Regions from separate parts of the Streptomyces sp. NPDC049915 genome, predicted to be linked through region 3. Evidence: riboswitches for the same ligand, from Rfam matches in the RefSeq annotation. Region 3 holds a riboswitch; each other region holds the start of a gene.

Region 1 (7,171 bases), on a different contig from region 3:
CTCCTCACCGCGACCGGCGCCCACGCCGAGGGGCGGGGGGACATCCGGGTGGTGGGGGCCGTCGTCAACGGCGGTCACCCCGTGGGCATCGGGACCGCGAAGGAGATCACGTTCCCGGTCGTCCTCACCATCCGGGACGACTCCGGGGTGAAGGGCGTCAGCCGCGTCAGCACGATGAACGTGTCGAACGCCTACGGCTTCATCGAGTGGTCCGGCACGACCTGCGCGAAGAAGTCGGCGACCACCTCGGTGTGCACGGCCACCATGAAGGCCACGCCCGCCTGGATGCCGGCGAGCGACGACATCGACACCAACCGGGTCGCCGGCCTCTGGCAGGTCAACGCCACCGTCAAAGCGAACGACGGCGACTACTGGATCTCCGACAACATCGCCCGGTACTCCGTCAAGCGGGCCACGACACTCACCGACGACGCAGCGCCCGAGCCCGTGCGCAAGGGCGGACAGCTGACCGTCACCGGAACGCTCAGCCGGGCGAACCGGGAGAGCCTGAGGTACCAGGGCTACGCCGGGCAGCCGGTCCAGCTCCAGTTCCGCAAGGCCGGCACCACCCGCTACACCACGGTCAAGACCGTGACAACGGGCAGCACCGGCCGGCTCAGCACCACGGTCACCGCCTCCGCGGCCGGCGACTGGCGCTGGTACTGCCCCGGCACGTCGACCACCATGCTCGCCGTGTCGGCCGGGGACACCGTGGTCCTGAAGTAGCCGCGGCTCAGAAGTCCTCGTCCAGGTCGACGGTGCCCTCCACCGCCACCTGGTACGCCGAGGGGCGGCGCTCGAAGAAGTTGGTCAGCTCCTGAACGCCCTGCAGCTCCATGAAGGAGAAGGGGTTCTCCGAACCGTAGACGGGAGCGAAGCCGAGGCGGGTGAGGCGCTGGTCGGCGACGCACTCCAGGTACTGGCGCATCGAGTCGGTGTTCATGCCGGGGAGGCCGTCGCCGCACAGGTCGCGCGCGAACTGCAGCTCGGCCTCCACGGCCTCCTCGAGCATGTCGGTGACCTGCTGCCCGAGCTCCTCGTCGAAGAGGTCCGGCTCCTCCTTGCGGACGGTGTCGACCACGTCGAACGCGAACGACATGTGCATGGTCTCGTCGCGGAACACCCAGTTGGTGCCGGTGGCGAGACCGTGCAGCAGGCCCCGGCTGCGGAACCAGTAGACGTACGCGAAGGCGCCGTAGAAGAACAGGCCCTCGATGCACGCGGCGAAGCAGATCAGGTTCAGCAGGAAGCGGCGCCGGTCGGCCCTGGACTCCAGGCGCTCCAGCTTCTCCACCTCGTTGATCCACTTGAAGCAGAACCCGGCCTTCTCCCGGATGGAGGGGATGTTCTCCACCGCGTCGAAGGCGGCCGCCCGGTCGTCCGGGTCGGGCAGATAGGTGTCCAGCAGCGTCAGATAGAACTGGACGTGCACGGCCTCCTCGAAGAGCTGCCGCGACAGGTACAGGCGCGCCTCGGGGGAGTTGATGTGCTTGTACAGCGTCAGCACCAGATTGTTCGCGACGATCGAGTCGCCCGTCGCGAAGAACGCCACCAGCCGGCCGATGAGGTGCTGCTCCGCCGGCGTCAGCTTCGCGAGGTCGGCGACGTCCGAGTGGAGGTCGACCTCCTCCACGGTCCAGGTGTTCTTGATGGCGTCCCGGTAGCGCTCGTAGAAGTCCGGGTAGCGCATGGGGCGCAGGGTCAGCTCGAAGCCCGGGTCGAGGAGGTTCGTGTTACGGGTGGTCACTGGCAGGCCTCGCAGGACTCGGGGTTTTCCAGGGAGCAGGCGACGGCCTCTTCGGAGGTCACCTGCTGGACGGGAACGGGGACGGTGGCCTGCGCGCGGGCGGCGCGGGCGATGCGCGTCGCCGGGCGCGAGCGCAGGTAGTACGTCGTCTTCAGCCCGGACTTCCAGGCGTAGGCGTACATCGAGGAGAGCTTGCCGATCGTCGGCGTCTCCAGGAACAGGTTGAGGGATTGCGCCTGGTCGAGGAAGGGGGTCCGTGCCGCCGCCATGTCGATCAGACCGCGCTGCGGGATCTCCCACGCGGTGCGGTACAGCTGCCGCACGTCCTCGGGGATCCAGGCGAAGTCCTGCACCGAGCCGCTCGACTCGCGCAGCGCCTCACGGGTGCGGGCGTCCCATACGCCGAGCTTCTTCAGCTCGGCCACCAGGTAGGAGTTCACCTGGAGGAACTCGCCGGACAGCGTCTCGCGCTTGAACAGGTTCGACACCTGCGGCTCGATGCACTCGTACACGCCCGCGATGGAGGCGATGGTGGCGGTCGGCGCGATGGCCAGCAGCAGGCTGTTGCGCATGCCGGTCCCGGCGATCCGCTCCCGCAGCGCCGCCCAGCGCTCCGGCCAGGTCAGCTCCACGTCGTAGTGGTCGGGGTGCAGCACACCCCGCGCGGTGCGGGTCTTCTCCCAGGCCGGCAGCGGGCCGTTGCGCTCGGCGAGGTCGGCGGAGGCCTCGTACGCGGCGAGCATGACCCGCTCCGCGATCCGGGTGGACAGCGCCTTGGCCTCGGGGGAGTCGAACGGCAGCCGCAGCTTGAAGAAGACGTCCTGCAAACCCATCGCGCCCAGGCCCACCGGGCGCCACTTGGCGTTGGAGCGGCCCGCCTGCTCCGTCGGGTAGAAGTTGATGTCGACGACGCGGTCGAGGAAGGTGACGGCGGTGCGGACGGTGGCGTCCAGCCGCTCCCAGTCGATGTCCCCGTCGGCCACGAACGCGCCGAGGTTGACCGAGCCGAGGTTGCACACGGCCGTCTCACCGTCGTCGGTGACCTCCAGGATCTCCGTGCAAAGGTTGGAGGAGTGGACGACGTGGCCCGGCAGCGCGGTCTGGTTGGCGGTGCGGTTGGCGGCGTCCTTGAAGGTCATCCAGCCGTTGCCGGTCTGCGCGAGGGTGCGCATCATGCGGCCGTACAGCTCACGGGCCGGAAGCGTCTTCTTCGCCAGCCCCGCGTCCTCCGCCTTGCGGTACGCGGCGTCGAACTCCTCGCCCCACAGGTCCACCAGCTCCGGCACGTCGGCCGGAGAGAACAGCGACCACGACGCGTCGGCGCCCACCCGGCGCATGAACTCGTCCGGGACCCAGTGCGCGAGGTTCAGGTTGTGCGTACGGCGCGCGTCCTCACCGGTGTTGTCGCGCAGCTCCAGGAACTCCTCCATGTCGGAGTGCCAGGTCTCCAGGTACACCGCGGCCGCGCCCTTGCGCCGCCCGCCCTGGTTCACCGCGGCGACGGAGGCGTCCAGCGTCTTCAGGAACGGCACGATGCCGTTGGAGTGCCCGTTGGTGCCGCGGATCAGCGAACCGCGGCTGCGGATACGGGAGTACGACAGCCCGATGCCGCCGGCGTGCTTGGAGAGCCGGGCGACCTGGTGGTAGCGGTCGTAGATGGAGTCCAGCTCGTCGAGCGGGGAGTCGAGCAGGTAGCAGGACGACATCTGGGGGTGCCGGGTGCCGGAGTTGAAGAGGGTGGGGGAGGAGGGCAGGTAGTCGAGGCGGCTCATGAGCCCGTAGAGCGCCGCGACCTCCTCGGCGGAGCGGACGGTGTCGTCCTCGGCGAGCCCGCTGGCCACCCGCAGCAGGAAGTGCTGGGGCGTCTCGATCACCTTGCGGGTGATCGGGTGCCGCAGCAGATAGCGGCTGTGCAGGGTGCGCAGGCCGAAGTAGCCGAAGCGGTCGTCGGCGTGGGTGTCGATCAGCGCGTCCAGTCGCTCGGCGTGCAGCCGGACGAAGTCGGCGGTCCGGTCCGCGATGAGCCCCTCGCGGTGGCCGACGGCGACCGACCCGGTGAACGACGTGACGCCCTGGGAGGCCGCCTCCGCGCGGATGGTGAGGGTGAGCAGGCGGGCGGCGAGCCGGGAGTAGGCGGGGTCCTCGGAGATGAGTCCGGCGGCGGCCTCCGTGGCCAGCTCCCGCAGCTCCGCCTCGTCGGCGTGCGCCGAGCGGCCGCGCAGCGCGGCGGCGGCGACCCGGCCGGGGTCGGCGTCGGGGAGGTCGGTGGTCAGCTCGGTCAGGGTGCGCAGCAGCGCGGCACCGGGGCCGTCGTGCTCCCGCTGGCCGGCTGAGGCCGGATCGGCTGGCGCGATGGTCACGTGGGGCTCTCCCTCGCTCGGCACGGGGCCTTGCGGAGGGCAGGGGGCAGCACACGAGCGCACGCGGCGTCGCGTCCACCGGCCCATCCCACGAGGCCCGGACGTCAGGACACACCGGCCGGGTGGCCGGGTGCACTGTCGGCAGGTCCTCGGACTGAACCAGCGTGCGCGAAGCACGCATGTACACCGTTGCGGGACAGTTCCGGATTCGCACCGGATTCCCCTGCGGCGACAGCGAGCATGAGCATACATCTAGTGCCGGGCTGTCGTCTCACCCCCAGATGTTGTGTCCCGGTGGCTTCACAGCGTCAGCTCGTAGGTGAGCAGGGTGATGTCGTCGAGTTCCGGCAGGGGATTCCAGTCCCGCTCGGGCGTACGGACGAAGCCCAGCCGTTCGTAGAGGCGGTGGGCGGTGTGCATGGTCCGCTGGGTCGACAGGACGAGCCGACCGCAGCCGTCGACGGCCCGGGCCCGCTCGACGCAGGCCCGTACGAGCGCCTCGCCGACACCCCGGCCGCGGGCCGCGTGGGCGACGGCCAGCATGCGCATCTCGGCCTCGCCGGGACGCGCGATGTCGACCATGGGCCCGCCGGCCGGTACGAAGGTGACGCCGCCGAGGACGGTGTCGTCCGCTGTGGCGGCCAGGACCTCGGCCGCGGCGGCGCGCTTGGCGACGTCGCGCAGCTCGCCGAGGTAGGGGTCGCTCGCGGCGAAGTCCAGGAGCCCGTCCTGGAGATAGGCCTGGGCGGTGATCTCACCGAGGGCGGCGTGTTCGTGGGGTGCGACGGGCCGGATCACGATGTCCATGACGGCGAGTGTGCCCCACGGGTACGACGACGGGCCGCCGGATTTCTCCGGCGGCCCGTCGGGATTCCGCTGTCAGTGACCTACGGCGCCCGCCGTGGCCGGGGGGAGTTCGGTCTGGACGCCCGGGTCGCCGGCGTCCGCCGTGTAGTCCTCCGGGCTGGTCTCGTCGACGCCCTCGGGGGCCTTCACGGCCTTCAGGACGAAGGTGAGGACCACGGTCACCACCACGTTCAGCACGAACGCCGTGAGGCCGATGTAGCCGATCTCGCCGATGCCGGGGATCTCCTTCGCGGAGCCGCCGAAGTGCTTCTGCGTCGGCGAGGCCACCCCGTACGCGGCCAGCGTGCCGTAGACCATGCCGACCGCCCAGCCGGCCAGCAGCGCCCAGCGGTGGAACCAGCGCGTGAACAGGCCGCCGACCAGGGCCGGGAAGGTCTGCAGGATCCAGATGCCGCCCAGCAGCTGGAAGTTGATGGCGACCGTCTTGTCCATGGTGAGGACGAAGACCAGCGCGCCCACCTTCACCAGCAGGGAGACGATCTTGGAGACCTGGGCCTCCTGCTTCGGCGTGGCGTCCTGCTTGATGAAGTCCTTGTAGATGTTGCGGGTGAACAGGTTCGCCGCCGCGATCGACATGATCGCCGCCGGCACCAGCGCGCCGATGCCGATCGCCGCGAACGCGATGCCCGCGAACCAGTCCGGGAACATGTTCTCGAACAACTGCGGAATGGCCAGCTGAGTGTTCTGCACCTTGACGCCGGCCGCGATCGCCATGAAGCCGAGCAGCGCGAGCAGGCCCAGCATCAGGGAGTACAGCGGCAGGATGGTGGTGTTGCGCCGGATCACCTCACGGCTGCGCGAGGACAGCGTCGCGGTGATCGAGTGCGGGTACATGAACAGCGCCAGCGCCGAGCCGAGCGCCAGCGTCGCGTACGTCCACTGGCCGGCCTCCGGCGGGGCGAGCGCGCCGCGCGGCTTGCCGGTGGCCGGGTTGACCTGGCTGAACGCGTGGCCCGCCTTGGCGAAGATGTCGTCGAACCCGCCGAGTTTGATCGGGATGTAGATGATCGCCACGGCGATGACGATGTAGATCAGCGCGTCCTTCACGAACGCGATCAGCGCGGGGGCGCGCAGACCCGACGAGTAGGTGTACGCCGCCAGCACGCCGAACGCGATCAGCAGCGGCAGGTCCTTGACGAACCAGTTGGTGTTCTCGCCGCCGCCGACACCCATCACGTCCAGCACGGCCTGGATGCCGACGAGCTGGAGCGCGATGTACGGCATCGTCGCGAGGATGCCGGTCAACGCCACCGCCAGCGACAGCCCCTTGGAGCCGAAGCGGCCGCGCACGAAATCCGAGGTCGTCACGTATCCGTGCTTGTGCGACACCGACCACAGCCGGGGCAGGAACGTGAAGATCAGCGGGTAGACGAGGATCGTGTACGGCACCGCGAAGAAGCCGGACGCGCCCGCCGCGTAGATCGCCGCGGGCACGGCGACGAACGTGTATGCCGTGTACAGGTCACCGCCGAGCAGGAACCAGGTGATCCAGGTGCCGAACGACCGCCCGCCCAGGCCCCATTCGTCGAGACTGTGCTCGTTCTCGGCCTTGCGCCAGCGCGCGGCCAGGAAGCCGAGCACGGTGACGAGCAGGAAGAAGAAGATGAAGACGCCGAGTGCGACGCCGTTCACGCCGTCCTTCACTTGTCCGCACCGCCCTTCTGGGAAGCACGGGCGCGCTGGTCACGCCGCCACAGCTGGTAGGCGATGACCGTCAGCGCCGTGGAGATGATCACCCACAGCATCTGGTACCAGTAGAAGAAGGGGATCCCGATGAACGCCGGGTCCACCTTCGCGTAACTTCCGACCCACAGCATCGCCACGAAGGGCGCGACAAGGCAGAGGGCGATGACGACGCGCACGGGCGTCACCGTCGCCGGTCTGGACACATCTGGCGCATTCGTCATCGCGCGGTTCCGTCCCCTCACTGATCACCTGTGCAATGCGCAGGAAATCTAGGTCAGGTGCAGCAGGAACGGAACCCCTCGTCCGCATAACGGGCGTTGACGGTCTGGACCGTTATCCGACCGCGACTCCGGCGGAATATGACGGAGCCTTTAAGGCCGCTTCAGGCGCGCCACGAACTTGTAGCGGTCCCCGCGGTAGACCGACCGCACCCACTCCACCGGCTCGCCCTGCCGGTCGAAGGAGTGCCGCGAGAGCATCAGCATCGGCAGGCCGACGTCGGTGCCGAGCA
Region 2 (7,171 bases), on a different contig from region 3:
GCGCCCAGTCGAGCAGCGGCGCCAGCTCGGCCTCGCCGACCGGTACGCCGACGGCGGCGTCGGCGGCGCCCCCGGCGGTGGCGGACGCGCCGGTGGGCGGCACCTGCGGAGCGCCCGACGTGGGGGCGTAGGGGACCTCGCAGCGCTCCGTGCGCAGTTCGGTGACCCGCTGGCGGAGCAGGTCGAGGAGCTGTTCCACGGGGACGGGGCCGGCGGAGAGCTGGAGGAAGGAGAGGACCTGCGGCATGGCCGAGACGACCTCGGCGACGGCCGCGGGTTCCTGGTCCCCGGGTTCGGGGTGGGCGAGCGACCAGGCGTCGAACAGGGCGACCCAGCCCCGCAGGACGGCGCTGTCGTCACGGTCCCAGGCGCGCAGCCGCCAGCCGGGGCGGGCGCTGTCGCCGTGGACCTCGACGAGGCCGGCGAGGCGGGCGATGTCCCAGTCGGCCCGGATCTGGTCCACGGTCAGGCCCAGCTCGTGTGCGGCGCGTTCCGCGGTCGTGTCGGAGAGGGTGGCCTTGCCGTCGGCGGTGGCACCGGCCCGGCCGGGGCCGAGCGCGGCGTCGGCCCAGCGGGCGACGCGGGCGGCGGCGGCCAGGCCGGAACGAGCCATTCCGGCCAGCTCCGCGGGCGCCGGGGTGCCCTCGGGCGGGCGGGGCGCCCGACGGCGCGGGCGCCGCTGGTTCACGGCTCTGGGGGCGGCGGCCAGGGGTCGGGGACGGACGAGTCGAAGCCTGGAGTCGCGCGGGATACGGGACGTCACGGGTGCAGTCTTCCGGTTGACGGTCCGAAAACCCAAACGGAATGCCACGGCGAGCGACGGGGCGGGAGCGTGGACCTGCCCGGGACGGCGAAAGCAGGCGTGATCAGGCCAGTCGTACGGCCTTGAACGGAGCCCAGAAGCGGAATGATCCCCACCGCCCCGCAGCCGGAGCGACGCCGCGACGCGCCCCCCGGCGGGGTCACCCTTGCTCCCGCGGCGGCGCCGACGGCCGGCACGTCACCCGCCGGCTCCGAGGCCCGGACGGCACCGCGCGCCCGTCGGCGGCCGGCCCGGGGCGGTGCACCGCTCCCACGCCGGTGGACGGCCGTCTCGGCGCCGCCGGTCCTCGGCGCACGCGCCCGCGCAGGGACCGTCCCGGTCCGGGCGGATCGGCGGCACCGACGTGGGCGGTCCACCGGGTCACATCAAAGGGGTCAGGAAGCGGCGGAGTGCTTCTTCGTAGGACTCCGGGTCGGCGTTCCACATCGCTCCGTGCGGGGCGTGGGCCACCGTGTGCAGGGCGACCAGGTCGGGGCGGCGGTCGGCGAAGCGGCGGGAGAAGCGCCAGGGGGCCACCGTGTCGCCGGGGCCGTGGACGATCAGCGTCGGCACCGCGAGGCCGTCGGCGTCCGCGGCGATGGTCCCGTCGGCGGGGCCGTCCTGCAGCCCGGTGCGGCCCTGCGCGGCGCGCACCGCGAGCGGCAGCAGCGCGCCCGGCGTGCGCCGGGCCAGGGCCAGGGAGCGCAGTGTGGTCGGCCAGCTGAGCACCGGGGAGTCCAGCACGAGCCCCGAGACGTGCTCCCGCATCCCGGACAGCTGAGCGGCGCGCAGCGCCATCGTGGCTCCGGTGGACCAGCCGTAGAGGACGACCCGGCGGGCGCCGTAGCGCACCGCGTAGCGGATCGCGGCGTCCACGTCGCGCCACTCGGTCTCGCCGAAGTGGTTCAGGCCGTCCGGAGGGCGGGGGGCGCCCAGGTCGCCGCGGTAGGCGAGGGCGAGCACCGGGAGGCGCAGCCGGTTCAGCATGCCCATGACGTTCATGGGGAGCTCCCGGGTGGTGGCGAGGCCGTGCACGGCGATCACCCAGGTGTCCCGGGCGGCGGGAACGAACCAGGCGGGCAGCGGGCCGAGTTCTCCGGGCACGTCGACGTCGGCGTGCTCCAGGCCGAGGGCGGCCCGGGGGTCGCCGACGTGCAGGTTCGCGGTGAGCCACACTTTGTCGCCCGGTTCCAGCGTGCCGTGCGTGACGCGCTCCAGACGCCGTACGACGGTGTCGGCGGTGTGCTCGGCGGAGTCCAGGACCTGGCCCACGACCGCGTGACTGCCGTCGCCGGCGAGTCCGTAGGTACCGGGGCGCAGGGTGGCCAGGTCGCGGGTGAGCGCGATCCGGCCGGCGGCCGTGGCATGCACGGTGAGCCGGGGCTCGGTCGGCAGCGGCCGGCCCGGCGGCGCCTTGAGCGCGGCGTCGCTGGCGAGTCGGCCGGCGACCACGGCTGCGGCCCCGGCACCCATCACGGCGGTGACGGCAGCGGCCGTCGCTTTGACAGTGCGCACGGGAACCAGTTTCCCGGCGTGGTCCGTCCCAAGCCACCGGAAGTGACATGCGGAGTGATCAACCCGGTCCTCGCCGCCACCGCGCCGCGCTCACCCCCGCTGCCCGTACCCCCGCAGCCGCTCCCCCACCTCCGCCAGCTGCTCCTCGGTCAGCAGGCTCGGGGCGAGGCCCGGGACCGAGGACGCCGTCAGCCACAGCCGGCACATCCACTCCAGCTGGGCGGTGCGGTCGTAGGCCTGGTCGAGGGTGGCGCCGTAGGCGATCGTGCCGTGGTTCTGCAGGAGGCAGCCGGTGCGGCCGGTCAGGGCCCGCAGCATGTTCTCGGCCAGCTCCTGCGTGCCGTACGTCGCGTAGGGGGCGACGCGGACCGGGCCGCCGAGGGCCGCGGCCATGTAGTGGACGAGCGGGAGCTCCGGCACGAGCGTCGAGACCGCCGTGGCGTGGACGGCGTGCGTGTGCACCACAGCCCGGGCGTCCGTGGTGCCGTATACGGCGAGGTGCATCGGCAGCTCGCTCGTCGGCACCAGGATGCCGCGCACCTGCCGGCCGTCGAGGTCGACCGCCGTCAGGTCCTGCGGCCGCAGCCGGTCGTAGGGCACGCCCGACGGCGTGACCAGCACCAGGTCACCGACGCGTACCGAGACATTGCCGGAGGTGCCCACGACCAGTCCGTCGGCGACGGTCCGGCGCGCCGTGGCGACCAGATCCGCCCAGGCCAGGGCCTCCCGCTCGGCGTCGTCCCCCTCGTCGGCCACCCGTCCGCCCCGCCGTTCCCACCGCTGCTCCGTCATGCCGCGATCCTGCCAGCCCCGGGTGACGGAAATCTCCTCCCCGGACCCGCGCACGGCCACGACGCCCCGCGCCGGGCACCCGGCCCGTGTGCCGCCCGGGCCGTGGGCGGGGGAACGGAGCAGCGACCCCCTCTTTCCGACATCGAGACGCCCGACTCAGTTCACCTTCCGTTCACCCACGTTACCTACGTTCGACCCGCCAATGACTTCGAACGAATGCCTGGGTAAATGGAAAGCTTCTCGCTGATCCTCGCGATTGTGGTCGTCACCGCTCTCGCGTTCGATTTCACGAACGGTTTCCACGACACCGCCAACGCGATGGCCACCACCATCTCGACCGGCGCGCTGCGGCCCAAGATCGCCGTGGCCATGTCCGCCGCCCTCAACCTCGTGGGCGCCTTCCTCTCCGTGGAGGTCGCCAACACGATCTCCAAGGGTCTCGTCGACGAGAACGGCATCCGTCCCGAGGTCATCTTCGCCGCCCTGGTCGGCGCGATCCTCTGGAACCTGCTGACCTGGCTCGTGGGCCTGCCCTCCAGCTCCTCGCACGCCCTCATGGGCGGTCTGATCGGCGCCACCGTCGCCTCCGCCGGCTTCGGCGCCGTCCACGGTGACGTGCTCGTCACCAAGGTGCTGCTGCCCGCGGTCGCCGCCCCGGTCGTCGCCGGCGTCGCGGCGATGGTCGCGACCCGTCTGTCGTACACGCTGGGCAAGAAGGCCGACGGCAAGGCCGCCCAGAAGGGCTACCGGGCCGGCCAGATCGCCTCCGCGGGCCTGGTCTCCCTCGCCCACGGCACCAACGACGCGCAGAAGACGATGGGCATCATCACCCTCGCCCTGGTCGCGGGCGGCGCCGTCGCGCCCGACTCCGACCCGCCCACCTGGGTGATCCTCTCCGCCGGCCTGGCCATCGCGCTCGGCACCTACATCGGCGGCTGGCGCATCATCCGCACCATGGGCAAGGGCCTGACGGACATGCAGCCGCAGCAGGGCTTCGCCGCCCAGACCAGCGCGGCCACCGCCATCCTCGCCTCCTCCCACCTCGGCTTCTCGCTGTCCACCACGCACGTCGTCTCCGGCTCCGTGATGGGCGCGGGCGTGGGCCGCAAGGGCGGCGTTGTGCGCTGGTCGACCGCGACCCGGATGCTCGTCGCCTGGGTGCTGACCCTGCCGGCCGCCGCGCTGGTCGGCGCGCTCGCCGAGTACGTCACCGGCTTCGGCGCCTGGGGCACCGCGCTGGTCGCCGTCTTCCTGGTGTCCGCCAGCTTCGGCATCTGGAAGGTCTCCCGCCGCGAGGTCGTCGACCACACCAACGTCAACGCCGTGGAGGAGGAGCCGGCCGGCGTGGTCACCACCGCGATCGCCGCCGTGACCCCGCCTCCGGCCGCCGGCCCGGCGGTCACGGACGGCCTGACGGCCACCATCCCCGCCCCCGCCGCCGCGACGGCGGAGCAGCCGGCCACCGCGAATCCGGCCCCGGCCGTCTGACCGCCGCTTTCGGGTACGAAGGAAGAGAAGCAGCATGAAGATCGACTGGGCGGCCCTCGGCTCCGTCTTCGGTGTCAGCCTCATGGTCACCGTGGGTCTGGTGGCCCTGTTCACCCTCGGCATCATGGGCCTGTCCCGCCGCGAGCGGGTCCAGGCGCAGGGCGGTTCGGCCGCCCTCACGGTCACCGGCGCGTACGCCTGCTTCGCGGCGTGCGCGGCGGCGGTGGCGTACGGCATCAGCCTGATCGTCGCCTGACCGGCCTCATCGACGAAAACGCGGGGTGCCCGAGCGGCACCCCGCGTTCCTTTGTGACCTGGCAGGTCGTCTCCGTGTGGGCCTGCCCACACTCCTCCGCCCCAGGTCAAGGGCAAGTTGACGGCCCTCTGACAGCCGTGGTGGACTGCCGGAGCCAAGTTTGCGGCGTGCAGGAGAGGAAGCCGGTGGAAGTCCGGCGCGGTCCCGCCACTGTCACCGGGGTGAGCAACCCCGGGAGCCAGGAACTCTCACCGCCGAACCTCCTTCGAACCAGGGCGCGGACACCCTGAGTGAGGACATGACGCCATGCGCGGCTGCCGGTTGAGGACCAGGCCCATCAGCGACGCTCCGCTCGACCCCACGGCCGGCTGAGCCCGATGCGAGCCGAACGCGTCTTCGCGTACGGCGCCGCCGCCGGCCTCCTCGGTGACCTCCTCCTCGGTGATCCGCGCCGCGGGCACCCGGTCGCCGTGTTCGGACGGGCCGCGGACGCCGTCGAGCGCACCCTGTGGCGCGACCACCGCGGCTGGGGCGCCCTGCACACCGCCGTCTGCGCCGGAGGCGCCGTCGCGCTCGGGGGCGTGGCCGCCCGCTCGGTGCGCCGCTCCCCCGCCGCCTCGGTCGCGCTGACCGCCGCCGCCACCTGGTCCGTGGTCGGGGGGACCTCCCTCGCACGCGAGGCCGGCGCCATCGGGCGCGCCCTGGAAGCCGGGGACGTGGAGGCGGCGCGGGCCCGGCTGCCCCATCTGTGCGGCCGTGACCCGCAGGCGCTGGACGCCGACGGGATCGCCCGGGCCGTGGTCGAGTCGGTCGCCGAGAACACCTCCGACGCCGTCGTGGGCGCGCTGGTGTGGGGCGCCGTCGGCGGGGTGCCCGGGCTGCTCGGGTTCCGGGCCGTCAACACCCTGGACGCGATGGTCGGTCACAAGTCGCCGCGGCTGCGGCGCTTCGGCTGGGCCTCCGCCCGCCTCGACGACGTGGCCGGCTGGCCGGGCGCCCGGCTGACCGCCGCCCTCGCCGTGCTCACCGGCCCGGACCGGCGTGGCGCCGTACGGGCGTGGCGGGCGGACGCGGTGAAGCACCCGAGCCCCAACGCGGGCCCCGTGGAGGCCTCCTTCGCGGGCGCGCTCGGCCTGCGGCTGGGCGGCACCCTGTCGTACGGCGGGCGCGTGGAACACCGGCCCGTGCTGAACCCGCAGGGGCGCGCCGTCGGGACCGAGGACATCGCGCGGGCGGTACGGCTGTCCCGGCGCGTGAGCTGGCTGGCGCTCGGCGTGTGCGCGGGCGCACGCCTCATCCGGAAGGGGCGTGATCGATGAACGTCATCGGGAAGGGGCGCGATCGATGAACGGCGGTCTCCTCGTCGCCGGCACCACCTCCGACGCCGGCAAGAGCGTCGTGACCGCCGGGATCTGCCGGTGGCTGGTGCGGCAGGGCGTGAAGGTGGCGCCCTTCAAGGCGCAGAACATGTCCCTGAACTCCTTCGTCACCCGCGAGGGCGCCGAGATCGGGCGGGCGCAGGCCATGCAGGCCCAGGCCTGCCGGATCGAGCCGACCGCGCTGATGAACCCGGTGCTGCTCAAGCCCGGCGGCGAGCAGAGCAGCCAAGTGGTGCTGCTGGGCAAGCCGGTGGGCGAGATGAGCGCACGCGGCTACCACGGCGGACGCCAGCAGAAGCTGCTGGGCACGGTCCTGGAGTGCCTGGCCGAGTTGCGGGGCACGTATGACGCGGTGATCTGCGAGGGGGCGGGCTCGCCGGCCGAGATCAATCTGCGCCGGACCGACATCGTGAACATGGGCATCGCGCGGGGCGCGCGGCTGCCCGTGCTCGTCGTCGGCGACATCGACCGCGGGGGCGTCTTCGCGTCCTTCTTCGGCACGCTCGCCCTGCTCTCACCCGAGGACCAGGAACTGCTCGCCGGCTTCCTGGTGAACAAGTTCCGCGGTGACGTCTCCCTGCTGGAGCCGGGCCTGGACATGCTGCACGGTCTCACCGGGCGGCGCACCTACGGCGTCCTGCCCTTCCGGCACGGGCTCGGCATCGACGAGGAGGACGGCCTCAGGGTGTCCCTGCGCGGCACCGTCCGCGAGTCGGCCGTCTCCCCGCCCGTCGGCGAGGACGTCCTGCGGGTCGCCGTCTGCGCGATCCCGCTGATGTCCAACTTCACCGACGTGGACGCGCTGGCCGCCGAACCGGGCGTGGTCGTGCGGTTCGTGGACCGGCCGGAGGAACTGGCCGACGCCGACCTGGTGGTGATCCCGGGCACCCGCGGGACGGTGCGGGCGCTTCAGTGGCTGCGCGAACGCCGCCTGGCCGA
Region 3 (7,171 bases):
CGGCGCGGGCGGCTACGCCGACGCCGCCGCACAGGACTCCTTCTGCGCGGGCACGAGCTGCCTCATCACCGTCATCTACGACCAGTCCGGCCGCGGCAACCACCTCACCCAGGCGCCGCCCGGAGGGTTCTCCGGCCCCGCCGCCGGCGGATACGACAACCTCGCCGAAGCGTCCGCCGCGCCGGTCACCGTCGGCGGCCACAAGGCGTACGGCGTCTTCATCGCCCCCGGCACCGGCTACCGCAACAACCACACCAGCGGCATCGCGACCGGAGACCAGCCGGAGGGCATGTACGCGATCCTCGACGGCAGCCACTACAACGGCGGTTGCTGCTTCGACTACGGCAACGCCGAGACCAACAGCCGGGACAACGGCAACGGCACGATGGAGGCCATCTACTTCGGCAACATCAAGGTGTGGGGCTACGGAACCGGCAACGGCCCCTGGGTGATGGCCGACCTGGAGAACGGCCTGTTCTCCGGCGTCAACCCGGGCTACAACGCGAACGACCCCAGCGTCAGCCACCGGTTCCTCACCGCGATCGTCAAGGGCGGCTCGAACAAGTGGGCCATCCGCGCCGGCAACGCGCAGTCCGGCGGACTGTCCACCTACTACAGCGGACCGCGCCCCAACGCCTCGGGCTACAACCCGATGAAGAAGGAAGGCGCCATCATCCTCGGTATCGGCGGCGACAACAGCAACGGATCCGCCGGCACCTTCTACGAGGGAGTGATGACCTCCGGCTACCCGTCGGACGCGACCGAGAACGCCGTGCAGGCCGACATCAATGCGGTCGGCTACACGGCCCCCGCACCGGCCGGCGGCCTCACGGCGGGCGCCAGGGTGTCGCTGCGGGCCACCACGTCCTGCTGCACCGGCGAGTACCTCCGGCACGACAGCGCGGACAGCAACGCGGCCATCTCGGCGGTGTCGTCCTCCAGTTCCTCCGCCGACAAGGCGGCCGCCACCTGGATCGTGCGGGCCGGTCTGGGCGACGCCTCCTGCGTCTCCTTCGAGTCCGCCGACAAGCCGGGCCAGTACCTGCGCCACTACGACTTCCGGCTGCGCGTCGACACCATCGACAGCAGCGCGCTGTCCCGGCAGGACGCCACGTTCTGCCCGCAGACCGGTCACAACGGGCAGGGCGTGTCGCTCCGGTCCGCCAACTACCCCGCCGACTTCCTGCGCCACTACGAACACGCCGTCTACATCGCCGGTGACGGAGGATCCCACGCCTGGGACAACGCCGCACTCTGGGCCGACGACACCAGCTGGGCCGTAACCACCCCCTGGGCCTGACGCGTACCCGGGGCGGGTGGGGGCACTCGGCCGAGGCCCCCACCCGCCCCCCGCGCGCCGCGGAGGGCCCCGACGGAGGAGGTTCCCGTGTGCCGCCTGTTCGGCCTCAGCAGCGCTCCGCGACGGACGCACGCCACCTTCTGGCTCCTGGACGCCCCCGACAGTCTCAGCAAGCAGAGCCACCGCGACCCCGACGGCACCGGCCTCGGCCACTTCACCGCCGACGGCACCCCCCGCGTCGCCAAGGCACCCATCGCGGCCTACCGCGACCGCGCCTTCGCACGGGAGGCCCGGCAGGAGGAGTCGGCGACCTTCATCGCCCATGTGCGCTTCGCCTCCACCGGCAGCCTGGATGTCCGTAACACCCATCCCTTCGAGCAGGAGGGGCGGCTCTTCGCGCACAACGGGGTGATCGAGGGCCTCGACGCACTCGACGACCACCTGGGGGAGGACCGCTCACTGGTCCGGGGCGACACCGACTCCGAGCGCTTCTTCGCCCTGATCAGCCGGGAGACCCGACGACACGACGGCGACGTCACCACCGGCATCCGCCAGGCCGCCCGCTGGATCGCCGAGCACCTGCCCGTCTACGCCATGAACCTGATCCTCATCACCCCACAGGAGCTGTGGGCACTGCGCTACCCGGACACCCACGGCCTGTACGTCCTGCAGCGCCCGGCGGGCGGCCAGCACGGCAGCAGGCACCTCGACCACAGCGGCAGCGACGGCCGGATGCGCGTCCACTCGGCGCCCCTCGCCGACCACCCCGCCGTCATCGTCGCCAGCGAGCGCATGGACGACAACCCGCACTGGCGCCCGATGGAGTCCGGTGAGCTCCTCCACGTCGGCCCCGATCTGCGCACCACCCACCGGGTCGTCCTGCCGGACCCTCCGGCCCACCGGCTCACCCTCGACGATCTGCATCCCGACGCGGCAGCCTCGCAGAAGGCCGCCTGATCCGTCCCTCATGACGCCCGGCCCGCCGTCCGGCTCAGTCCGCCGCCCCCGGCCCGGTCGCCCCGGCCCGGTCCGAGAGGAAGATCACGCCGGGCCAGGCCGTCTTGGCCATGCACGCGTCACGCGGTACGGTCTGTCCGATATCGACGACGGCGAGACGGAAGCCGGTGGGAATCCGGCACGGTCGCGCCACTGTATGCGAAGCCCTGAGGAGGGGTGCTCGCGAGTCAGACCCGTGGCCGTCGTCCAGTGCACCACCGAGATGGGACGCGAACTCCCAGAGGAGGCCCTGCCATGGCCCAGCACGTCGCCCAGCCGACTGCCACCACCCCCGCTGTTCCCGCCACGCTGCCGTTGAAGGCGATCGCCCCCTGGGCGGTCTTCGCCGGCGTCCTGATGCTGGTCCTGCTGTACTTCGTCGGCGCCGAGCAGGGCGCCACCGCCGTGTTCGACGGCACGGACGTCCACGAGTGGGTGCACGACGCCCGCCACCTGCTCGGTTTCCCCTGCCACTGACGTCAGGGACGCCGCGCACCCATGAACTCCGCAACGGTAAGAAACCTCCTCGTGCGGGGCATGCTCGCCGGCCTCGCCGCCGGCGTGCTCGCCCTCGTCGTCGCCTACCTCCTGGGTGAGCCCAGCGTCGACAAGGCGATCGCCTTCGAGGACGCCCACTCCCACGAGCACGAGATGGAGGCCGTCTCCCGGTCCCTGCAGTCCACCGCCGGTCTCGCCACCGGTGTCCTGGTCTACGGGGTCGCCTTCGGCGGCATCGCCGCGCTCGCGTACGCCTTCGCCCTCGGCCGGGTCGGCCGCTTCGGTCCGCGGGCCACCGCACTGCTGCTGTCCGGCTGTGCGCTCCTGACCGTCTACGTCGTGCCGTTCCTGAAGTACCCGGCCAATCCGCCGTCGGTCGGCGACCCCGACACCATCGGCAAGCGGACCACCCTCTACTTCCTGATGATGCTGCTCAGCGTCCTCCTCGCGGTCGCCGCCACCCTGGTGGGCAAGCGGCTCAAGGCGGTCATGGGCACCTGGTGGGCGACCACCGTCGCGGTGGCCGCGTTCGCCGCGGTGATCGGCCTGGCCTACCAGTTCCTACCCGCCGTCAACGAGGTGCCGAAGGACTTCCCGGCCGCCCTGCTGTGGCGGTTCCGGCTCTCCGCGCTGGGCATCCAGACCGCGATGTGGGCCGGATTCGGCCTGCTCTTCGGCGAGTTGGCCGAACGCCTGCTGAACCCCGGGCCGGCGAAGGCCGACACCGGGCGAACGGTTCCGGCCGCGCACTGACTCGTTCCGGACGACGAAGGGCCCTGCGGAACCATCCGCGGGGCCCTTCGTCGCATCCGTGCGCACTCAGCGTGGCGAAGGTGTGTCCGACGCGGCCAGGTGCCGCCCGAGCCGGAGATTCCAGCGTCCCGAGCGGCCGCTCAGCTCGGTGACGGTCAATGGCGGTACGTCGAGCCGCCAGAAGGCCGCCGCGCCCAGCCCCAGGGCGTGCACGACCGCGGCCCGAACCACCTCCGGCTCGACCACGGCGACCGTACGGCCGTCGAAGTCCCGTGCGCCGTCCAGCCAGTGGCCGACCCGCACGCACAACTCGTGCACGGACTCACCCCCGTGCGGCGCGCTGTCGGGATCGGCGAGCCAACGGGCCACCGCCTCCGGCTCGGTGGCGCCCACCTCGTCCAGGGTCAGACCACGCCAACGGCCCACGTCCCAGGCCCCGAGCTCCGGCGTCCGCGCGCCGTCGAGGCCGAGCGCCTCCGCGGTCTGCCGGCAGCGCACACCCGGCGACGTCAGCACGCGGGCGGCAGGGGGAAGGGACCCTGCTGCGGCCCGGGCCCGGGCCGCTCCCACGTCGTCGATCGCGTCACCGTCGTCGAAGCGGGCCTGCCGCAGCGACGGGCTCGAGGCGGGCGAGACGAAGAGAACACGGCTGGTCACCTGGCTGCTCCGGCTGTGGCTGTCATGGGGTGGGGGTGCGGTGCGGGTGCGAAAGTAGCACCCGTCCGACGCGCAGCTTCCGCGCCGGTGCGCGCCGTACAGCCCGCGTCACGGCGGGCCACGGCAGGTCCTCAGCCCTCGCCGGCGGGGCTACGGCGTGGCCTCGTCCAGAAGTTGCGGACCGTTGTTGCGGGTGTTGTTCACGGCAGGGGAGACGGGGCGGGCGTCGAGGTGACCGCCGGCGGGCTGGGTGAGCAGGGCGCGCAGCTCCTCGGCGTCGTCGTGACGGGGGTCGAGCCAGGCGGCGTAGTGGTCCGGGGTGAGGGCGAGCGGCATGCGGGGGTGGACCCGGCCGGCCGCGTCGGTGGCCTCGGTGGTGATGATGGTGCAGGTCGTGAGCCAGGCGGCGGGGTCGTCGTCGTTGTCGACCTCAGGGTTGCGCCAGTACGCGTAGAGACCGGCCAGTGCCATGATCTGCCCGTCGGCGGGGTGGATGAAGTACGGCTGCTTGCGCTTCTTGCCGGTGGTGGCGTCCTTGGCCTCGGTCCACTCGTAGAAGCCGTCGGCGGGGAGCAGACAGCGGTGCCGGGCGAAGGCGCGGCGGTACGCGGGCTTCTCGTGGACCGTTTCCATGCGCGCGTTGATCATCCGGGAGCCGACGGACGGGTCCTTGGCCCAGGACGGCACCAGCCCCCAGCGCAACGGCCGCAGCTCCCTGCGCGGGGGAGCACCGGAGCCCTCGGCGCGAGGGGCGCGTTCCAGGACGCCGTAGACGTCGTCGGTGGGGGCGACGTTCCAGCTGGGCGCCAGAGTCTCGTCGGGCCGCCACTCGGCGACGTGGAAGAGGTGGCTGAGGTCCTGCGGACTGCGGGTGGAGACGAAGCGGCCGCACATAGGGCCACTGTGCCATGCCGTTCTGCCCGTGCGAGAGACCTGGGGAGCTGCCCGGCGCATGTCGCCGCCGCAGCCGCCCGGGCGTGTGCAGGGTGCCCGCGTGGCGGCGTCACCGTGTCACCGCGTCGGCGGCTTGGTCGCGTCCCGGGCCCGCTCAGAACGGACTTTGCCGTGACAGTCCTGCCGGCACGGGTCGCGCGCGTCTTCCTGTTCCCTCTCCGTCTCCCGCGGGCGCACGCCGATCGAGAGACCGGGGGACACGCCCCTGAGCCACAATGCCCGCATGACAGATGATCACTCCCGGGCCGCGGCCCGTCCGCTGCTGCGCCGCCCTGCGGAGGGCGAGCTGATAGACGTCGCCGGTGTCGCGCACTTCTTCCGCCTGACCGGTGAGCACACGGGCGGACACTTCGCCTTCGAGGAGTTCACCCTGGCGCCCGGAACCGTCGGCGCCCGACCGCACGTGCACGACGGGCACGACGAGTACTTCTACGTGCTCGAGGGTGAGCTCACCCTCCACCCGGGGACGGGGAGGTGACAGCCGGCCCCGGGGATCTGCTCGCCGCGACCCGTGGCACCCCCCACGGCTTCCGCAACGCGGGCCCGGTCACCGCCCGCGCCCTGTGTCTCTACACGCCCGCGGGTTATGAGAACTACTTCCGTGACGTCCACGCCGCGGTCACTGCCGGAGCCGAAGCAACCGACGAGCTGCTGGCCGAATTCCGCAGCCGGTACCGGACCAGCTCCTACCCCCAGCCCTGATCCCCCTGACCGGAGAAAAGCCGCCCCGCACCATTCCCCTAGCATGTCCGGACTCGCGGTGATGGATTTCATCGCTCCCACCCACTGAACCCATAACGAATAAATTGGCCGAATAGATTGATATCTAGAGCGTTGCGGAAATTTCCGCGCACAAACGACAGCAGTCCGTTGATCGCGTGGCGTCAACGGCGAGTGATGCTGTGGGGCGCAGCGGGTCTGGCCGCTCTCGGACTCCTCGTCGCGCTGGAGATCACCGCGCGCCACTACGGCCAACCGGGACCGATCACCGACCAGCTGAGCGGTGTGATACTCGCGCCGAAACCGGGACCGCTGTACGGCGGCCTGGCGCTGATGATGGTCGTGCTCACCTGGCGGCAGCGCTTTGTCGCCGCCGGCGTCGCGATCGGCATAGACGTCGTCTTCGTGCTCGTGCGATGGGCGGCAGGCGTCAAGATGACCGACGGGCACAGCTTCGGCAACGGCGCGCTGTGGGTGATGCTGGGCTGCGCCGTCATCGCCGTGACGCGCCGCACCGGCGCCGAACGCGTCCTGCTGCTCAAGGGCGTCGGGCTGGGCCTGCTCCTGGTGGCCGGCCGCAAGACCGGCGACACCTGGCTGCTGGTCACGGCGAAGGCCCACCCGTCGGTGCTCGACCCGTATGTGGCGACCGCCGATCACGCACTGGGCAACCCGTCGTGGGTGGCAGGCAGGATCCTGGCGGCCACCGATCCGGTCGGCAGCCCTGTTCTCGCCGTGATCTACGCGCAGCTGGCGGTCGCCGCGATCGTCGTCGCTCTGTACCAGCTGCGGAACGTGGTGGCCGAGCGCCGCTTCCCCCGCCACCATCTGGTGCGCACCTTCCTGGTGATCGGCCTCCTCGGCCCGGCCATCTACATGATCTTCCCGGTGGTCGGTCCGGTCTTCGCCTACGGCCCGGGCGCCTCCGGCACCGGTGGCGTGCAGTGGGCCGTGGCCGATGTGTGGCCCCACACACCGCCGCAGATCACCGCGTTGCACCCGGTGTCCTACGACGACCTCACGCCCCGCAACTGCATGCCCAGCCTGCACACGGCGTGGGCCACCGCGATCTTCATCCATACCCGGCAAGGCCCACGCATCCTGCGCTACGCGGGCGCGTTCTGGCTGACCGCCACACTCTGCGCCACGCTGGGCTTCGGCTATCACTACGGCGTGGATCTCGTCGCCGGCGTGGTGTTCGCGCTCACCATCGAGGCAGGACTGCGCGCCGCCGACCGTGGCTGGGACCGTGCAGGAATCGGACTGGTCGTCCACGGCACCGCGGTCTTCGCC
Region 4 (7,171 bases), on a different contig from region 3:
GCCGTTTCGCGACCTCCCCGACGAGCACCTCGCCGTTCTTGGCGAAGGCGACGACGGACGGGGTGGTGCGGGCCCCCTCCGTGTTGGCGATGACGGTGGGTTCGCCGCCCTCCAGGACCGAGACCACCGAGTTCGTGGTGCCGAGATCGATTCCGACCGAACGCGCCATCGGGCTCTCCCTTCTCGGGTGCCGTAGCTGCGGGGCTGCGGGCTTCACCTCCCTTCCTGCATAAAACGTGAGCCGACCGCCGTCAAGGAAGATTTTTTCGGTCCCCGCCGAACACAACCGCCGTTCGTTGCGTACTCCTGTGCGTCCGACCGGACGGTGTGACAGGAGGCACGGTGCGACTCTCGCGGAAAGCGACGGGAACCCTCTTCATGGGCGGAGCCCTCGGTCTGACCCTCGTTGCGCTCGCTTATCCGGCCATGCTCGGCGTGCAGACGGTGTCCAGCGACACCTCACGGGTGATCGCCAACACTCAGTGGGGGCCGCTCACCGAGGGGGACCGGGACTTCGTGGTGAAGGTGCGCGCGGCCGGTCTGTGGGAGTACCCCGTGGGCCAGATGGCCCTGAAGAAGAGCACCGACAAGGCGGTCCTCACGGCCGGGCGGCACCTGATCGACGGGCACGCGGCGCTGGACACCACCTGCCGCAGGGTCGCGCCCATGCTGAACATCACCCTGCCCAACCTGCCCAGCCCGCAGCAGCAGGGCTTCATCGCCACCCTCAACGCGGACAGCGGCCGGCAGTTCGACTCCGACTTCGCCAACATCCTGCGCATCACGCACGGCTCGATCTTCAACACGATCGCGAAGATCCGCTCCACGACGAAGAACACGCTGGTGCGCGCGCTGGCCGACCAGGCCAACGACACCGTCCTCGACCACATCACGGTCATGGAGAAGACCGGCCTGGTCAACTTCGACCAGGCCCTCTTCCAGCAGACCGCCCCGCCGAAGCTGCCCTCGAACGACGTCACCCCGCCGCCCCCGCCCGGGGGCCAGCCGCAGGTCGTCCTCACCCCGCCCCCGACCGCGACGGCCACCCCGGTCCCGCTGCCCGGCGACCCGTCCCCGACGGTGCGCTAGGACCCGCGACGCCGGGATGATCCAGACCTCAGGGCCTAACCCAGCCAGACCGTGGTGTCCGGGCCGAGCCGGCCGTCCTCCAGCGGGGCGCCGGCGAGCAGGACCTCGCCGGCCGGCAGGGGTACCGCGCGCTCCGACAGGTTGACGACGCACCGCCAGCCCTCCGACCGGGTGAAGGCGAGCACACCGTCCGGGACGTCCTCGGCCCACCGCAGCTCCTCGCCCTGCGCCAGCTTGCGGCGCAGCTTCAGCGCGGCCCGGTACAGCTCCAGCGTCGAGCCCTCCGTGCCGTCCTGCGCCTGCACGGCGTACGACGCGAAGGACGGCGGCTGCGGCAGCCAGGCGCCGCCCGCCCCGAAGCCGTACGACGGGCCGCTCACCGTCCACGGCAGCGGCACCCGGCAGCCGTCGCGGCCCTTGCGGACATGGCCCGTCTGCTCCCAGATCGGGTCCTGGAGGACCTCGGCCGGCAGCTCGGCGACCTCGGGCAGCCCCAGCTCCTCGCCCTGGTAGAGGTACGACGAGCCGGGCAGCGCCAGCATCAGCAGCGTCGCGGCGCGGGCCCGGCGCAGCCCGGCCGCCGGGTCGATCCGGGGCGCGTGCCCGCCGGACAGCAGCCAGGCGTTGTCGTCGGTGCCCGGTGGCAGCATCAGCCGGGAGGCGTGCCGCACGACGTCGTGGTTGGACAGCACCCAGGTGGCGGTGGCGCCGACGGCACGGGCGCCGGCCAGCGACGCGGTGATGACCTCGCGCAGCGCGTCCGCGTGCCAGGGAGCCTGCAGGAACTCGAAGTTGAACGCCTGCCCCAGCTCGTCCGGCCGGGCGTACAGCGCGCGGCGCTCCCCCGGCACCCATGCCTCGGCGATGGCCGCGCGGGGCGGGGAGTAGGCGTCGAGCAGGCGGCGCCAGTCCCGGTAAATCTCGTGCACCTCGTCGCGGTCGTAGAAGGGGTGGCTGCCCGGGGGCAGCACCGTCAGGGCCGCCTCGTCGCTCAGCTCGGGTGCGCCGAGGTCGCGCAGCGGCTCGCTCAGGTCCTTGGCCAGGGCGTGGGCGACGTCCACGCGGAAGCCGTCCACGCCCCGGTCGGCCCAGAAGCGCAGGGTGGCGCGCAGGTCGGCGCGTACCTCCTCGTCGGCCCAGTTCAGGTCGGGCTGCTCGCGGGCGAACAGATGCAGGTACCACTGCCCGTCCGGCACCCGCTCCCAGGCGCTGCCGCCGAACACCGACTGCCAGTCCGAGGGCGGCAGCTCCCCGTGGACGCCGCGGCCGTCCCGGAAGACGTACCGCTCGCGGGCGCGCGAACCCGGCCCGGCGCGCAGGGCCTCCTGGAACCAGGTGTGCTGGTGCGAGGTGTGGTTGGGGACGATGTCGACGACGACCTTCAGGCCCAGCCGGTGCGCCTCGGCGACGAGCGCGTCGAAGTCGTCCAGGGTGCCCAGGCGCGGGTCGACGGCACGGTGGTCGGCGACGTCGTAGCCGCCGTCGGCGAGTTCGGAGGGGTAGAACGGGCTCAGCCACAGCGCGTCGACGCCGAGCGCGGCCAGGTGGGTCAGGCGGTCGGTGATCCCGCGCAGGTCGCCGAGACCGTCGCCGTCGGCGTCGGCGAAGCTGCGGGGGTAGACCTGGTAGACGACGGCCTGCCGCCACCAGTCGGGGTCGCGGGAGGAGAGATCGGGCACGCGGTCTCCGTTCGCCGGTTCGGGCACGACAGTGAGATGACTGTCCACTTCACCCCGCAAGGGAACGTGCCCGTGTGCGCGGGTCAGGCGCCGTCGGCGGTGCACCGCGCGAGCAGGGTCCGCACGTCCGGGTCGACCACCCGGTAACGGACCACCCGGCCCTGCTTCTCGCCCGCCACCGTCCCGGACGCCCGCAGCAGCCGCAGGGCCTGCGACACGGCGGGGTCGTTCATGCCCGTCGCGATCGCCAGGTCGGACACCGCGAGGGGGCCGGTGCGGTGCAGGGCGAGCAGGAGAGCGAGCCGGTTGGGGTCGGCGAGCAGCGAGAAGCGGTCGGCCCAGGCACGCACGTGGGCGGCGTCGCCGATGGCCGCGATGGCGTCACAGACACGGTGACCGTCGATGGTGCGGCGGTCGGCGCGGTCGGGGGGCACGAGGTGCATGCCCGCATTCTCCCGCCCCGATTGTGATCTTGCATACCTGCACAGCTGTGCAGCTATGCAGAAGACCCTCGGCCCCCCTACCGTGGGCGGGCCGTGGTGTTCGGGAAGCCGGTGGGAAACCGGCGCGGCCCTCGCCACTGTGATCGGGGAGTTCTCGTCCCGTCCGGCTCACGCCGGGCCACTGGTCGTGCGACCGGGAAGGCAGGGACGGCGGACGCACCACCTCGTCAGCCAGGAGACCGGCCACGGCAGCTCACGAAGAGATCCACGAGGTGCTGGAGCGTGACCGGATGACCTTGCCCGACCCTGCCCCGACGACGACCGCGAAGGCCACCTTCACATGGCGCCGCGAGGACACCGTGAAGACCGCCGGGCTGATGGCCGCCATCGCCGCCCTGCACGTCGTCGCCTTCGGGATCCTCTTCCTCCTCGTGGTACCCGGCCACTACGAGGTCGGCACCAAGGCCTTCGGCATCGGCCTCGGCGTCACCGCCTACACCCTGGGCGTGCGGCACGCCTTCGACGCCGACCACATCGCCGCCATCGACAACACCACCCGCAAGCTCATGGCCGACGGCAAACGCCCGGTGTCCGTCGGCTTCTGGTTCGCGCTCGGCCACTCCAGCGTGGTGATCGTCCTCGCGGTGATGATCGCGGGCGGCACCCAGCTCGCCGACCGGGTCACCGACGAGGGGTCCACCACCCACCAGGTGCTCGGCTTCCTCGGCACGACCGTGGCCGGTACCTTCCTGTACCTCATCGCCGCCCTCAACCTGGTCGCCCTGTTCGGCATCCTGAAGGTGTTCCGGTCGATGCGGGCGGGCACGTACGACGAGTCCGAGCTGGAGCGGCACCTGGACTCGCGCGGGTTCATGAACCGCTTCCTCGGCCGCCTCACCCGCTCGATCTCCCGGCCGGGCCAGATGTACCCGCTCGGCTTCCTCTTCGGCCTCGGCTTCGAGACCGCCACCGAGGTCACCCTGATGGTGATGGCCGGCTCGGGCGCGGCCGCCGGACTGCCCTGGTACGCCATCCTGTGCCTGCCGCTGCTGTTCACGGCCGGCATGTGCCTGTTCGACACCCTGGACGGCACGTTCATGAACTTCGCCTACCAGTGGGCGTTCTCCCATCCGGTCCGCAAGGTGTTCTACAACCTCGCCATCACCGGCCTGTCCATCGCCGTCGCGTTCGTCATCGGCACCATCGAGCTGGTCGGCGTGCTGCACGACAAGTTCGGCCTGAGCGACGGCGTCACCGGCTGGATCGCCGGGATCGACCTGGACAGCGTCGGCTATCTCATCGTCGGCCTGTTCGTCCTGGTGTGGGCGGTGGCGCTGACGTACTGGAGGCTGGCCAGGGTGGAGGAACGCTGGGCGGCCTCCGCCGCCGATTAACGCTCGACGGTCTCCAGGTACAGCTTCACGTACCGGTCGACGTCGACCTCCAGCGCCACGTCCACCAGGGGCTGTTCGCGGGCGCCCTCGTGGATCTCGGACTCGCCGGGGCGCGGGCGCCGGTCGACGACCGTCTGCCCCCGGCCAGGACCCGGGGCCAGGGACACCTCCACCGGCAGCAGCCGCGTCGTCAGGCCCGCCGGATCGGCGACCGCGCACACCGCGCCCGCGTCGCCGAGGCCGCCCGCCTCCTCCGCCTCGGGCTCGCCGCCCTGCGTGGTCGGCCGGTGGGCCAGCAGGTCACCGGCCAGCCGGGTCCCGGGCTCACTGCTCGCCCGCATCCGGTGCACATCGCTGCCCGGCACCACGACCCGCATGAACACGTCCAGGCCGTACATGGTGATCGGCACCCCCGCGGTCAGCAGGATCGCCGCGGCCTCCGGGTCGTGCCAGACGTTGAACTCCGCGACCGGCGTGGCGTTGCCGGTGGTGACCGCGCCGCCCATGAAGACGATCCGCTCGATGTTGCGGGTCACCTCCGGATGGGTGCGCAGCAGCAGCGCGATGTTCGTCAGCGGCGCCGTCGGGATCAGGGTCACCGGCCGCTCGCTCGCGAGGATCTCCCGCCGCAGCAGCGTCACCGCGTCGACGTCGGCGGGCCGGCGGGCCGGCGCGGGCAGCCCCAGATCGCCCATGCCGTCGTGGCCGTGCACATGCCGGGCCGAACGCGCCGGCTCGATCAACGGCCGCTCGGCACCCCGCCCCACCGGGATCTGCGGCGCCCCCGCCTGCTCCAGCACGGTCAGCGTGTTGCGTACGACCCCGTCGACGTCCGTGTTCCCGGCGACACACGTCACCGCGCGCAGATCCAGACCGGGATGACGTACCGCGAACAGCAGGGCGAGGGCGTCGTCGACACCGGTATCGCAGTCGATGATCACGGGGATGGGTTGACCGGCCACCAGGAGCTCCTTCCGTCGTCCCCCGACGATAAGCGCCCCGGCGGCTCAGCCCCACAGCTCCATCCCGCGCGCCCCGACCACCTCCGCCACCCGCCGCACCAGCTCCGCCACGGGCACCTGCCCCGCCCGCCGCCCGTCCCGCAGCCGCAGCGACACCTCCCCGGCCGCGTCCTCCCGCGCACCGATCACCGCCTGGTACGGCACCAGCCGCGCCGCCCGGATCCGCGCCCCCAGGCTCCCCTCGACCGCGACGTCGGCCCGCAGTCCGGCGGCCTCCGCCCGCTCCACGACCTCCCGGGCCCGCCCCTCCTGCTCCGCCGACACCGGCAGCACGACCAGCTGCACGGGCGCCAGCCAGGCGGGAAAGGCACCGCCGTGCTGTTCGAGCAGGTGCGCGACCACCCGCTCGACACTGCCGATGACACTGCGGTGCACCATCACGGGCCGGTGCCTGGCCCCGTCCGCGCCGACGTACGACAGGCCGAACCGCTCCGGCTGATGGAGGTCGATCTGCACGGTCGACAGGGTCGACTCCCGCCCCGCCGCATCGGCCACCTGCACATCGATCTTCGGCCCGTAGAACGCGGCCTCGCCGGCGGCCTCCTCGTGGTCGATCCCGTCCAGTACCTCCCGGAGCATGCCGGTGGCGCGCCGCCACAACTCGGGGTCGGCGACGTACTTGCCGCCCTCCCCGGGCAGCGACAGCCGGTACCGGGCGCCCCGGATGCCGAGGTCGGCATGGGCGCGGGCGATCAGCTCCACAGCGGCGCGGGCCTCGCCGACGGCCTGGTCGAGGGTGCAGAAGATGTGCGCGTCGTTCAGCTGAATGGCCCGCACCCGGGTGAGACCCCCCAGCACCCCGGACAGCTCGGACCGGTACATGCCGCCCAACTCGGCCAGCCGGTACGGCAGTTCCCGGTAGCTGCGGGACCGTGACCGGTAGACGAGCGCATGATGCGGACACAGACTGGGCCGCAGCACGACCTCCTCCGCCCCCAGCCGCATCGGCGGGAACATGTCGTCGCGGTACAGCTCCCAGTGCCCGGAGATCTCGTACAGCTCCCGTTTGCCGAGAACGGGCGAGTACACGTGCCGGTAGCCGGCGGCGCGCTCCACGTCCCGGACATAACTCTCCAGGGTGTGCCGCACGACGGCCCCGTCGGGCAGCCAGTACGGCAGTCCCGCCCCGATCAGCGGGTCGGTGCCGAACAGGTCCAGTTCGCGGCCGAGACGGCGGTGGTCGTGCATGGCAGGCTCCTTCTCCTGGAACGGAGCGAGCCCCCGCACGCGAAACCCCGGGGCGCCCGCCCCGGGGTTTCGCGACATCGGTCAGCTGTCAGCGCGCCGGGACACTCTCCGGCGTCGTCGTGGACACGGCCTGTACGCGCTGCATACGACGACGGTACCCAAGCGCACCTCCCCCCGCGAGCGTTTTTGTCGCCCGGACGGTCCTGTGCGCTGGTCGCCCGGCGATCACGGTGCTGACCTGGACCTACGCACCCCGCCCCGCCCAGGAGCCCCGATGCCCCGACCTCCGCTCCCCGCAGCCCTGACGCTCGCCGCCGCCACCCTCCTGACCGCCACCGCCTGCTCGGGCCGCTACT

Evidence for each region. Region 3 has a riboswitch for cobalamin ahead of AB0J12_RS05540 (CbtB-domain containing protein). Riboswitches for the same ligand answer to the same signal wherever they lie in the genome.
Region 1: another riboswitch for cobalamin. It lies ahead of AB0J12_RS04155 (ribonucleoside-diphosphate reductase subunit alpha); the one in region 3 lies ahead of AB0J12_RS05540 (CbtB-domain containing protein).
Region 2: another riboswitch for cobalamin. It lies ahead of AB0J12_RS30210 (cobalamin biosynthesis protein); the one in region 3 lies ahead of AB0J12_RS05540 (CbtB-domain containing protein).
Region 4: another riboswitch for cobalamin. It lies ahead of AB0J12_RS17735 (HoxN/HupN/NixA family nickel/cobalt transporter); the one in region 3 lies ahead of AB0J12_RS05540 (CbtB-domain containing protein).

The regions. Positions count from the first base shown of each region.
Region 1 covers NZ_JBFAMH010000002.1:385,847-393,017, reverse strand. Annotated here, with positions in the region: gene AB0J12_RS04165 (hypothetical protein) at 1-726, shown strand, start outside; gene AB0J12_RS04160 (ribonucleotide-diphosphate reductase subunit beta) at 734-1,747, opposite strand; gene AB0J12_RS04155 (ribonucleoside-diphosphate reductase subunit alpha) at 1,744-4,107, opposite strand; cobalamin riboswitch at 4,230-4,362, opposite strand; gene AB0J12_RS04150 (GNAT family N-acetyltransferase) at 4,408-4,914, opposite strand; gene mctP (monocarboxylate uptake permease MctP) at 4,987-6,618, opposite strand; gene AB0J12_RS04140 (DUF3311 domain-containing protein) at 6,615-6,881, opposite strand; gene AB0J12_RS04135 (GntR family transcriptional regulator) at 7,032-7,171, opposite strand, start outside.
Region 2 covers NZ_JBFAMH010000023.1:48,822-55,992, forward strand. Annotated here, with positions in the region: gene AB0J12_RS30185 (hypothetical protein) at 1-613, opposite strand, end outside; gene AB0J12_RS30190 (alpha/beta fold hydrolase) at 1,184-2,317, opposite strand; gene AB0J12_RS30195 (class II aldolase/adducin family protein) at 2,408-3,109, opposite strand; gene AB0J12_RS30200 (inorganic phosphate transporter) at 3,338-4,597, shown strand; gene AB0J12_RS30205 (hypothetical protein) at 4,632-4,853, shown strand; cobalamin riboswitch at 4,978-5,124, shown strand; gene AB0J12_RS30210 (cobalamin biosynthesis protein) at 5,231-6,172, shown strand; gene AB0J12_RS30215 (cobyric acid synthase) at 6,198-7,171, shown strand, end outside.
Region 3 covers NZ_JBFAMH010000003.1:157,702-164,872, forward strand. Annotated here, with positions in the region: gene AB0J12_RS05530 (alpha-L-arabinofuranosidase B) at 1-1,300, shown strand, start outside; gene AB0J12_RS05535 (class II glutamine amidotransferase) at 1,388-2,257, shown strand; cobalamin riboswitch at 2,371-2,515, shown strand; gene AB0J12_RS05540 (CbtB-domain containing protein) at 2,552-2,773, shown strand; gene AB0J12_RS05545 (CbtA family protein) at 2,795-3,547, shown strand; gene AB0J12_RS05550 (histidine phosphatase family protein) at 3,614-4,204, opposite strand; gene AB0J12_RS05555 (SOS response-associated peptidase) at 4,355-5,098, opposite strand; gene AB0J12_RS05560 (cupin domain-containing protein) at 5,382-5,636, shown strand; gene AB0J12_RS05565 (hypothetical protein) at 5,633-5,860, shown strand; gene AB0J12_RS05570 (phosphatase PAP2 family protein) at 6,056-7,171, shown strand, end outside.
Region 4 covers NZ_JBFAMH010000009.1:72,914-80,084, forward strand. Annotated here, with positions in the region: gene dnaK (molecular chaperone DnaK) at 1-169, opposite strand, end outside; gene AB0J12_RS17720 (DUF4142 domain-containing protein) at 379-1,089, shown strand; gene AB0J12_RS17725 (glycoside hydrolase family 13 protein) at 1,125-2,768, opposite strand; gene AB0J12_RS17730 (metalloregulator ArsR/SmtB family transcription factor) at 2,852-3,211, opposite strand; cobalamin riboswitch at 3,289-3,474, shown strand; gene AB0J12_RS17735 (HoxN/HupN/NixA family nickel/cobalt transporter) at 3,502-4,605, shown strand; gene AB0J12_RS17740 (nucleoside hydrolase) at 4,602-5,567, opposite strand; gene thrS (threonine--tRNA ligase) at 5,613-6,893, opposite strand; gene AB0J12_RS17750 (hypothetical protein) at 7,090-7,171, shown strand, end outside.